Regions from separate parts of the Sphingomonas hengshuiensis genome, predicted to be linked through region 1. Evidence: riboswitches for the same ligand, from Rfam matches in the RefSeq annotation. Region 1 holds a riboswitch; the other holds the start of a gene.
The links. Region 1 has a riboswitch for cobalamin ahead of TS85_RS15440 (ABC transporter substrate-binding protein). Riboswitches for the same ligand answer to the same signal wherever they lie in the genome.
Positions count from the first base shown of each region.

Region 2: linked by a shared signal. The riboswitch ahead of TS85_RS19395 (TonB-dependent receptor plug domain-containing protein) and the one ahead of TS85_RS15440 (ABC transporter substrate-binding protein) in region 1 are both predicted to bind cobalamin.

Region 1 is NZ_CP010836.1:3,462,948-3,468,331, forward strand. Features, by position in the region: gene TS85_RS15425 (hypothetical protein) at 1-406, shown strand, start outside; gene TS85_RS15430 (bactofilin family protein) at 411-881, shown strand; gene TS85_RS15435 (DUF4142 domain-containing protein) at 984-1,598, opposite strand; cobalamin riboswitch at 1,893-2,096, shown strand; gene TS85_RS15440 (ABC transporter substrate-binding protein) at 2,211-3,050, shown strand; gene TS85_RS15445 (FecCD family ABC transporter permease) at 3,047-4,018, shown strand; gene TS85_RS15450 (ABC transporter ATP-binding protein) at 4,009-4,788, shown strand; gene TS85_RS15455 (polysaccharide deacetylase family protein) at 4,940-5,384, shown strand, end outside.
Region 2 is NZ_CP010836.1:4,283,612-4,288,995, forward strand. Features, by position in the region: gene pheS (phenylalanine--tRNA ligase subunit alpha) at 1-108, opposite strand, end outside; gene TS85_RS19380 (LysE family translocator) at 180-800, opposite strand; gene rplT (50S ribosomal protein L20) at 886-1,251, opposite strand; gene rpmI (50S ribosomal protein L35) at 1,265-1,468, opposite strand; cobalamin riboswitch at 1,659-1,859, shown strand; gene TS85_RS19395 (TonB-dependent receptor plug domain-containing protein) at 2,032-3,951, shown strand; gene TS85_RS19400 (hypothetical protein) at 3,965-4,510, shown strand; gene TS85_RS19405 (cobalamin-binding protein) at 4,507-5,384, shown strand, end outside.

The sequences.
Region 1 (5,384 bases):
GGGCAATAGCAGCCGCGCGACCGCACGCGGATGGCGCGCGCCGCTGGTGGCGGCGCTGGTGCCGGTTGCGACGATCCCCGCGATCGGAGTCGCCGCGCTGGTCGTGCCGCTGGTCGCCGCGATCGGGCTGCGCCCCGAGACGCGCGGCGAGCGCACCGCCGCGATCGCCGCAGTGCTGGCCTGCGCCGCAGCGTTCGTCGCCGCCAATCTCTCCAGCCCGGAGACTGGGTGCCTCGCGTCGCTCACGATGCTCGCCGCCGCCTGGTTCCTCAGCACGCGCCCGGCGATTCAGGCGGCGAACGACAATCCCTCGTTGGAACGCATGCGTTACGATTGGATGCTGCCCGACCCGCGCGCTTATGCTAGGCAGCGCGCCGGGACTCGCGATACCGGGAATGGGGAATAAGCCTATGTTCAACAGCAACAATCGCAACAATCGCGACGAGCGGCAGTCGATTCCGCCCGCACCGCCGGCGCAGAGCGGGGGCCGCGGGCGCGGAATGTTCTCCGTGATCGGGCCGGACATCATCGTCACCGGCAACCTGACCGCCACCGCCGACCTGCACATCGATGGCCGAGTCGAGGGCGACGTCCATTGCGGCACGCTGGCGCAGGGCGCCGAAAGCCAGATCTTCGGGAGCGTCTCCGCCGAAGTCGCACGGCTCGCCGGATCGGTCGAGGGCAGCGTCCGCGTCAAGACGCTCACCGTCGAACGCTCGGCGAAGATCACCGGCGACGTCGAATATGAGACGATCACGATCGAGAATGGCGGCCATATCGACGGCCGCCTGAAGCATATGAGCAGCATCGACACGAGCGCGATCCCCGCGCCGCGAATCGTGTCCTCGCCCTTCGCCGTGGCGAACGAGGAAGCCGCCTGAGCCAGGCTCGGCAGGCACCGGAAAGAGGCGCGACCTGGGGGGGGGCGCGCCTCTTTTTGAAACCGGGAAAGGGAACGGGCGGCGCGGCGCCGCCCGTGCGGATCACATCTTCGAGATGCGATCCAGATGCGTCTGGACCACCGACTCGGTCTGAGTCGCGAACGCCGTCAGCGGGCGGACATCGCCGTTCGCGGCATAATCCTTCAGCGTCGCAAGCGCCTTTTCGTGCGCGGCGACCTGCTGAGTCTTGTACAGCGTGTCGAACGCCACACCCTCGGCATTGCGCAGCGCCTCGAGATTGGCCTCCTGCTCGGCGTTCAGCTCCGGATTGGGGACGATCGCCGGAGTAGCGGTTGCGGCGGCGGCCTTCAGCTTCTCGGTCGACGCGGTGTGTTGCTCGACCATCATCGCGCCGAAATCCTTCAGCCCCTGCGAGGTCGCCTTGGACTGGGCGAGCTTGCCCGCCTCGACTTCGTAATAATCGCTCGCGCCCACGGTGTTGACGAAGCGCTGGTCCGGCGACGCGTTGGCGTCGGCCATCATCGCATTGTCGCCCATCATGGCGTTGTCGGCCATCGCGCCGCCCATCATGCTGCCATCGGTCATCGTGTCGTTGGTCGCCATCACGCCATTGTCGACTCCGGTGTCGGCGGTCCCGCCACAGGCGCCGAGCGCGAGCATGGGGGCCAGGCCCAGGATCAGAAACTTCTTCGTCATATTGGCATCTCCTCTGCCGCCCCCAACGCCCTCTGGACGGTGGCGTTCCACCGTTCGCCGCAATTATGCCGTAATTACACAGGCTTGCCCTGTATTACCGTGCCAGTTGCGGCGCGCGGCGGCAGTGCCTAAAGCCTGTCGGGTGACGGGTGTCCCCCGCACGGCAGGGCCATCGCATATGGAAGGACTTGCGCTTTTACGTGCCGTCACCCTGAACTCGTTTCAGGGTCCAACGCGCCACAGGCGAATGCAGTGCTTGTGGCACCGTGGATGCTGAAACAAGTTCAGCATGACGACGCAAAATTTAGCGCTGGCGTCCATATGCGCCAATCCAGCCGGTCAAGGGGGATGAAAAGGGAACTCGGTTTGAACCCGAGGCTGCTCCCGCAACTGTAACCGGCGAGCCAAGGCGCCACACTGCCACTGGGAACACCCGGGAAGGCGGCGCCAAGGCAGCGACCCGGGAGCCAGGAGACCTGCCCGCCACAGTCGATTCCTTCGCGCGGGCGGGATGCACCGGGCGGACGGGGGGACTCCCCTGCGCGAGCGACAGGTTGCTGCGTCGTCGCGCCCGGTTTCGGGACGGCGATCCGGCCATGGGTGTCGTGTCCGATGAAATTTGCGTGGCTGTTCCTGCTCTTCGCCCTCCCCGCGCTGGCGGGGTGCGCGGCGGCGTCCGCGCCTGAGCCGCCCGTGCCGAACGGCATCGTGTCGACCAACCCCTGTGCCGACGCGATGCTGGTCGAGCTGGTGCCGGCCGGGCGGATCACGGCGATCAGCCATTATTCGCACGACCCGATGGCGACTTCGATCCCGCTGGAACAGGCGCGCCAATTTCGCGCGACTCGCGGCACCGCCGAGGAGATGATCGCGCTGCGCCCCGCGCTGGTGATCGCGAGCAGCTTCACGCCCCCCGCGACGCGCGAAGCCTATGCCCGCGCCGGGCTGCGCACGCTGTATCTCGATTCGCCGACCACGATCGAGGCGAGCAAGGACCAGGTGCGTGCGCTGGCCGAGGCCGTGGGCGCACAGGCCGAGGGCGCGAAGATGATCGCGCGGATCGACGCCGCCGTCATGCGCGCGTCACGCCGCGATGCTCCGGTCCCCGCTTTGCTGTGGATCGGCGGCAATCTGGTTTCCGGGGGTGGGACGTTGCTCGATGAAATGATGGTGCGTGCCGGGTTCGTCGACCAGGCGGCGCATTACGGGCTCCAGCATACCGGCACGCTGCCCGCCGAGCATGTCGTCGCCGATCCGCCCCGGCTGATGCTGGTCCCGGATGAGGCCGGGCGCGATTCGGCATCGCGCGCGGCGCAGACCCGGCGCTGGGCACTGGCGCACAGCGGCGTGCGGCAGGCGCGGTTCCCGCGCAACCTGATGAATTGCGGCGGCCCGGTGATTGCGAAGGCGATGGACCGGCTGGCCGAAGTGCGGCAGGCGATCGCGCGATGAACCGCCCGCTGCTCCTGACCGGCCTCGCATTGCTCGTCGCGCTCCTGTTCGCGGGATCGCTGATCGCGGGCAAAGTGTGGGTGCCGCCGGGCGCCTGGTTCTCGGGCGATCCGCGCTGGTGGATCGTTATCGGGCTGCGGCTGCCGCGCGCGATACTGGGGCTGGGGGTCGGCGCGACGCTGGGGCTGACCGGGGCAGTGCTCCAGGGCTATCTGCGCAATCCGCTCGCCGACCCAGCAGTGGTCGGGGTTTCGTCGAGCGCGGCGTTGGGCGCGGTCGCGGCGATCGTGCTGCTGGGGGCGAGCGCGCCCTTGATGCTGTTCGGCTGCGCGATGGCGGCGGCGTGCGGATCGATGCTGCTGCTCGCCGGGCTGGCGTGGCGCGCGGACAGCGCAGTGGCGTTCATCCTGGCGGGGACGGTGCTCGCGAGCCTGGGCGGCGCGCTGATGGCGTTCCTGATCTCGATCGCGCCCAATCCCTATGCGACGGCGGAGATCATCGACTGGATCATGGGGTCGCTCACCGATCGCAGCTTTGCCGAGGTGCAGCTTGCCCTGCCCTTCATGGCCGCGGGGTGCGCGGTGTTGTTGTTCACCGGGCGCGCGCTCGATGCGCTGACGCTGGGCGAGAGCGCGGCACGGTCGCTGGGGGTGCGGCTGGCGCGAGTGCAGTTGCTGGTGGTGCTCGGCACCGGGCTCGGCGTCGGCGCCAGCGTCGCGGCGACGGGGGTGGTCGGGTTCGTCGGGCTGATCGTGCCGCATCTGCTGCGCCCGCTGGTCGGCGCGCGCCCCTCCGCGCTGCTGCTGCCGAGTGCGCTGGGCGGCGCGGCGTTGGTGCTGGCGGCGGACAGCCTGGTGCGGCTTGCGCCGGGCGCCGCCGAGATCCGGCTGGGGGTGGCGATGGCGCTGCTCGGCACGCCCTTCTTCCTGCTCCTTCTCCTCAAGCTGCGGGGGCGGGCATGGAACTGAGCTTCGAGAACCTCTCGGTCAGCCTGGGCGAGCGCACCGTGCTGCACGGCGTCGGCGCGGTGTTCCGCCCGGGGCGCGTCACCGCGATCCTGGGGCCGAACGGATCGGGCAAGAGTACGCTGGTCAAGGCGCTGGCGGGGCTGATCGATGCCGATACCGGGCATGTCCGGCTGGGCAACCGCCAGATCGGGCGCATCCCGCCGCGCGAGCGGGCACAGGCGATCGGCTATCTGCCGCAGGACCCGGTGGTGCATTGGAACCTGGCCGTGCGCGATCTGGTCGCACTCGGGCGGCTGCCGCATCGCAGCCCCTTTGCGGGGGCTTCGGACGATGATCGCGCGGCGGTGGAGGCGGCGCTGGCGGCGACGGGCACCGTGCATCTGGCGGAGCGCGGCGCCGATGCGCTGTCGGGGGGCGAGCGCGCGCGGGTGCTGCTGGCGCGGGTGATCGCGGGGGCGCCGCGCTGGCTGCTCGCGGACGAGCCGCTCGCCAGCCTCGACCCCGTCCACCAGCTCGACATGCTGGAGCAGCTCCGCACGCTGGCGGCGCAGGGGACCGGGGTGGTGATCGTCCTCCACGACCTGATCCAGGCCGCGCGCGCCGCCGACGACGTGCTGCTGCTCAATCAAGGCCGCGTCGTCCGCTTCGGCACCGCCGCCGAGGCGCTGGGCCACCAGCCGCTGCGCGAGGCGTTCGGCGTGGAGGTGATGGTGATCGCCGACGAACAGGGCCGCCTCCTCCCCGTACCGATTGGCCGCACCAAGGGCTGACAGCCGGAGCGCGCTGTGGCATTGCGCAATAAAATTACAGCAGGCGAGTCGAGTATCGGGCCGCCGCGGGAGAGCTTTGGATGCGCAGGATCGACCGTCTCATCATTGGCCAATCGGACGACGCCTTCCTCTGGACGATCGGGTGAGGCGCATGCGCCGGCTGATTCTCCTGCTGGTCGCGGCGCTGGCGCTTGCGGTGCCCGCGCAGGCGCAGAAGCGCATCGCGCTGACCTTTGACGATGTGCCGCGCAGCCGGGGCGCGTTCCTGACGCCCGAGGAACGGACGCGGCGGCTGATCGCGACGTTCCGCAAGGCGCGGGTGAAGGTCGCGCTGTTCGTCAATCCGGGCCAGATCGGCGTCGACGACGGCGTCGGCGGGGCCGAGCGGATCGCGCGCTATGTCCGCGCGGGGCATGTCATCGCCAATCACGGCTATAGCCATTTGTCGCTGTCGGCGACGCCGGTGGACGCCTATCTCGCCGATCTCGACCGGGCGGAGGCATGGCTCAAGCCGCAGCCGGGTTATCGCCCCTGGTATCGCTTCCCCTATCTGGACGAGGGCCGGGGCGACAAGGTCAAGCGCGACGCGCTGCGGG
Region 2 (5,384 bases), 820 kb from region 1:
CTGCTTGCCGAGCGCATGAACGCGCACCGCTTCGAGGGCGTCGAGCCCCGCTGCGGCGTCGATCGCGGCGATTAGGTCGCCGCGCAATTGGTCGAGATCGGTGGTCATGGCGTTCCGTCTTGCTATGCGAGGAGGTCCGAACCCCAGTCGGGGCCGCGGGTCAAGGTCTGGCGCGGCGATTACACCCGGCTGCTGAGCAACGCCGCGCCAAAGGCGACGAACACGCCGCCGGTAATGCGGTTGAACAGCCGCTGGCGACCGGCGGGCGCCAGGAAGCGCGCGAGCGAGCGCCCACCAAGCGCATAGACCGAGAACCAGAATGCCTCGATCGCGGCGAACGTCACGATCAGGATGCCGACCTGCGGCGCGAAGGGGCGCGCTACGTCGAGGAACTGGGGGAACAGCGCGGCGGCGAAGATGATCAGCTTGGGGTTGGACAGCCCCGTGCCGAGCCCCGTCAGGTATCGCGCCCGAACCGACTGACGCACCCTCGCCGTCGCTGACTCCGCCGCTTCGACCGGCGCGCGCCACGCCTTGATGCCCAGCCACACCAGATAGGCGACGCCCACATAGCGCAATATGTCGTACAGCCCCGGCGACGCCTTGAGCAGCGCGCCCAGCCCTGCGGCGGAGGCGACGAGGCAGAACAGGTTCGCGCTCATCAGTCCGGCCGTGGTCGGCAACACACGGCCTGCGCCTTCGCGGATGCTCTGCACCATCACGTGGAGCATGTTCGGTCCCGGCGTCATCGATACAAAGAACACGGCGGTGACGTATAGCCACCAGGTCTTCATCGCCATTCTATGTCTCCCCCCGGAGGCTGAAACGAAAAAGGGCGCCGGTGGATACCACCGACGCCCCTTGTCTGGTCGCGTACAGGTCGCCTCAGGCGGCCTGGGGCAGTGCCGCCTTCGCCTGCGCGATGATCGCGCTAAACGCCGCGCCTTCGTGCATCGCAATGTCGGCCAGGACCTTCCGGTCGAGCTGAATGCCCGCCAGCTTGAGCCCGTGCATGAACTGCGAATAGGTCAGGCCCTCGGCGCGGACGCCGGCGTTGATACGCTGGATCCACAGGCCGCGGAACGTGCGCTTCTTAACCTTACGGTCGCGATAGGCGTACTGGCCGGCCTTTTCTACGGCCTGGCGCGCGATGCGGATCGTGTTCTTGCGACGGCCATAATAGCCCTTCGCCTGATCCAAAATCCGCTTATGCTTCGCCTTGGTGGTCGTGCCACGCTTTACTCGTGCCATCTAGCGGCCCTCCTTACTTCAGGCCGTAGGGCGCCCACTGGCGCACATGGGCAACATCGGCATCGGCGAGCACAGACGTGCCGCGATTCTGGCGGATATACTTCGCGTTGTGCGAAATCAGTCGGTGGCGCTTGCCGGCGACTCCATGCTTCACCTTGCCAGTGGCGGTGAACTTGAAGCGCTTCTTCACGCCGCTCTTCGTCTTGAGCTTGGGCATTTTCGTCTCCTTATGGTTCGACGATTGCGAACAGCCACGGCAGCCCTAATGGCCGGACGGTCCCTCGATCGCGGAAAGGCGGGCGCATAGCCCAAGGGTTCGGGCTTTGCAACCCGCGCGCCGAACCGCTTCGCACTTGCGATATGCGACGAGGCGAGTATTGGAGCCGATGGGCGGCGGCAACAGCGGCTGCCCGAAAACTTGCGCCGGTAACGGGAATGCAGTGCGGGCCCTCGCGGCCTTATTCTGCGGCTATCCCTGTAACTGTAAGCGGCGAGTTCGGCGTGCTGGCGGCCCTATCGGAGCCGCAGCCACTGGGAGTGATCCCGGGAAGGCGCATGCCGGGCGGTGACCCGTGAGCCAGGAGACCGACCGACGCATGTCGCTCTTGCCGGGCTCAGGGATTGGCCAGGCGCGGAAGGTTTCTGTCTGAGCGACAGCAGCGGCTCGGGGCCGCTCCGGTGGATGCCGGCGGGCGCGTTTTGTGCCCCGCCGCCGGCATGCCCGGCCGCGTGCGCGGAGGTCCCGGCCTGGTTCGCTCGGGTACGCAGGACCGTTTCGACATGAAGACCCTTGTTTCCACAGCCGCGCTCGCCGCGTGCCTCCTCCCCTATGCCGCCGCCGCCCAGAGCGCCGACCCGGACACCGACAGCGAAGCGCTGATCGTCACCGGCACGCGCAGCGCGCAGCCGATCGCCGTCGACCGGTTCGGCGGATCGGTGACGGTGATCGACGAGAAGACGCTCGACCAGCGCCAGGTGCGCGAGATCGCCGATGTGCTCCGCGACGTCCCCGGCGTCGCGGTCAGCGGCGTCGGCGGCCAGACCCAGATCCGCATCCGCGGGACCGAGGCAAATCAAGTGCTGGTGCTGATCGATGGCATCGAAGTCTCCGATCCCTATTCGGGCGAGTTCGACTTTGGCAGCCTCGCCGCCGATTCGGCCGCCCGCGTCGAAGTGCTGCGCGGCCAGCAGAGCGCGCTGTACGGATCGGACGCGATCGGCGGCGTGGTGCAGTATATCACGCTCGACGGGCGCGAGGCACCGGGCTTCCGCGTCCGTGCCGAGGGCGGATCGTTTGGCACGTTCAACGCAGCAGCCCGCGCGGCGGGCACCAAAGGTGCGTTCGACTATGCGCTGTCGGCAACCCGCGTCGAAACCGATGGTGCCCCCGGCACGCGTGACGGCACCCGCAACCTCGGCCACACGAGCAATGCGCTGTCGGCCAAGCTCGGCTGGTCGCCCAGCGCCACATTCCGACTGACCGGCGTGGGCCGCTATGCCCGCACCGTCAGCGATTATAACGACCAGGATTTCGATTCGACCAGCCCGACCTTCGGCTATGCGGTCGATTCGCCCGGCAATTATGTCCGCAATCGCGGGCTCTATGCGCTGGTGCGCGGTGAGCTTGCCCTGCTCGACGGGCGCTGGACCCAGGCGGTGAGCGCACAGGTCGCCGATACCAAGCGCGACGGCTTCGACGCGGACGAAGCCAGCTATGGCAATCGCGGCACCCGGCTCAAGGGCTCCTATGAGACGACGCTACGCGCGACGACGGGCGCGCTTCAGCACAGCCTGACCCTCGCGTTCGATGCCGAGCGCGAGCGTTTCCGCAACGCCGACCCGAGCGGCTATGGCTTTAATGGCTGGCGGCGCACCGACAATCTCGGCTTTGTCGGCCAGTACGGGCTGAGCGCGGGCGCGCTTTCGCTCGGCGGGTCGGTGCGGCGCGACAGCAACAGCCGGTTCGCGGATACCACCACCTATCGCGTCCAGGGCAGCTATGGCTTCGACTTCGGGCTGCGGCTGCGCGCGGCGGCGGGGTCGGGCGTCAAGAATCCCGGCGCGACCGAGCTGTTCGGCTATGTCGACGGCAAATATATCGGCAATCCGAACCTCAAGCCCGAACGGTCCGAGGGCTGGGAGGCCGGCGCCGAACAGAGCCTGCTCGGCGAACAGGTCACGATCGGCGCGACTTATTTCCAGAGCGTGCTCAAGAACGAGATCTACACCACCTATCCCGCCCCGACCTATGTCGCCACGCCCGGCAACCGCGCGACCGACTCGCGCCAGCACGGCGTCGAGACCTTCCTGCGCGCGCGGATCGGCGATGCCTGGCGTGTCGACCTGGCCTATACCCACCTCAAGGCACGCGAGAACGGCGTGCGCGAAGTGCGGCGTCCGGACGACATCGGCAGCGCGTCGCTGGCATGGCGCGCGCCGGGCAATCGCGGCGGGCTGACCTTCACCGTGCGCCATACCGGGCAGCAGACCGACTTTGCCTATACCGACCCCAGCTTCGTGCCGGTCACCGTGCGGCTGAATTCGTACACTTTGGGCCAGATCGCGGGCGATTGGGACCTGGGCAGCGGCGTCGGGCTGTTCGCGCGGGTCGAGAACGCCTTCGACGCCAAGTACGAACAGGTGTTCAGCTTCACCAATCCCGGCACGGCGGCCTATGCCGGCGTCCGTGCAAGCTTCTGATCGGGAGGGCGCAATGAACGATCGAAACGTACAGCGCGAGGGCGCGCTGCAATGGGGATGGTCGGCTGCGATTGCGGTCGCCGCAGTGGCGGGGAGCGTGGTGACCGCGTGCATGATGCCCTTCGTCGCGGTGGCGGTGATGGCGGCGGCGACGCTGCGCGCGCCACAGGCAGTGGCGACCGTCGCGGTCGCCTGGGCGGCGAACCAGCTGCTCGGATTCGCGCTGATGGGCTATCCGATGACCGACTATGCGCTGGGCTGGGGCCTGGCGCTGGGCGCCGCGAGCATGGCGGCGCTGGGGATTGCCATCGCGATCCTGCGCCGCGGCGTGTGGGACGCCCGGCTGGTGCTGGCCGCGCTCGCCGGGTTCGGCGGGTTCGAGCTGCTGCTCTATGGCTATGCGCATCTGGCGGGCGGGCTGGGGACCTTCACCCCCGCGATCGTCGGTCAGCTCGCGCTGAACGAAGGGCTGTGGCTCGCGGGGCTGCTCGCCGCGCGCGCGCTGCTCCACCGCGCGGCGCCGGGGCTGGTGCCCGCGCTCGGCATGGGCGCGCGATGACCGAAGCGCTCCGCATCGTATCGCTGCTCCCCAGCGCCACCGAAGTCGCGGTGGCGCTGGGGCTGGGCGATTCGCTGGTGGGGCGGTCGCATGAATGCGACTTCCCCCGGTTCGTCGCGGACCTGCCGGTCTGCACCGCGACCAAGCTGGAAAAGGGGCTCCGCTCGGTCGAGATCGACCGGCGGGTGCAGGAGATCGTGCGCCAGGGGCTGTCGGTCTATGAAGTCCATGCCGAGCTGCTGCGCAGCCTGAAGCCCGACGTGATCCTGACCCAGACGCAATGCGCGATCTGCGCAGTGACGCCTGCGGACCTCGAGGAATCGCTATGTGATTGGGCGGGCACCGCACCCGCGCTGATCTCGCTCGCGCCCGATACGCTGGGCGATGTGTGGGACGATTTCCGCCATGTCGCCAAGGCCGTCGGCCGCGTCGCCGAGGGAGAAAAGGTGATCGCCGGGCTCCAGGCGCGGCTGGCGCAGATTCGCACCGAGTCGCGCCGCCGGGGCGCGGTACCGCGCGTGGCGGCGATCGAGTGGTTCGACCCTTTGATGGCGGCGGGAAACTGGGTGCCCGAACTGATCGCCTGCGCCGGCGGCGACCCGCTGTTCGTAGCACCCGGCGAACATTCGCCGTGGTTAGACTGGGGCGCGCTGGTCGCGACCGATCCCGATGTCATCGTGATGATGCCGTGCGGCTATCAGATTCCGCAGAGCCTGGCGGATATCCAGTCGGTGATCGGCGATCCGCGCTGGAACGGGCTGTCCGCGGTCAGGAAGGGCCATGTGTTCCTCGCCGACGGCCATCATTTCTTCAACCGCCCCGGCCCGCGACTGGTCGAATCGGCGGCGATCCTGGCCGAGATTTTCGACGTCTG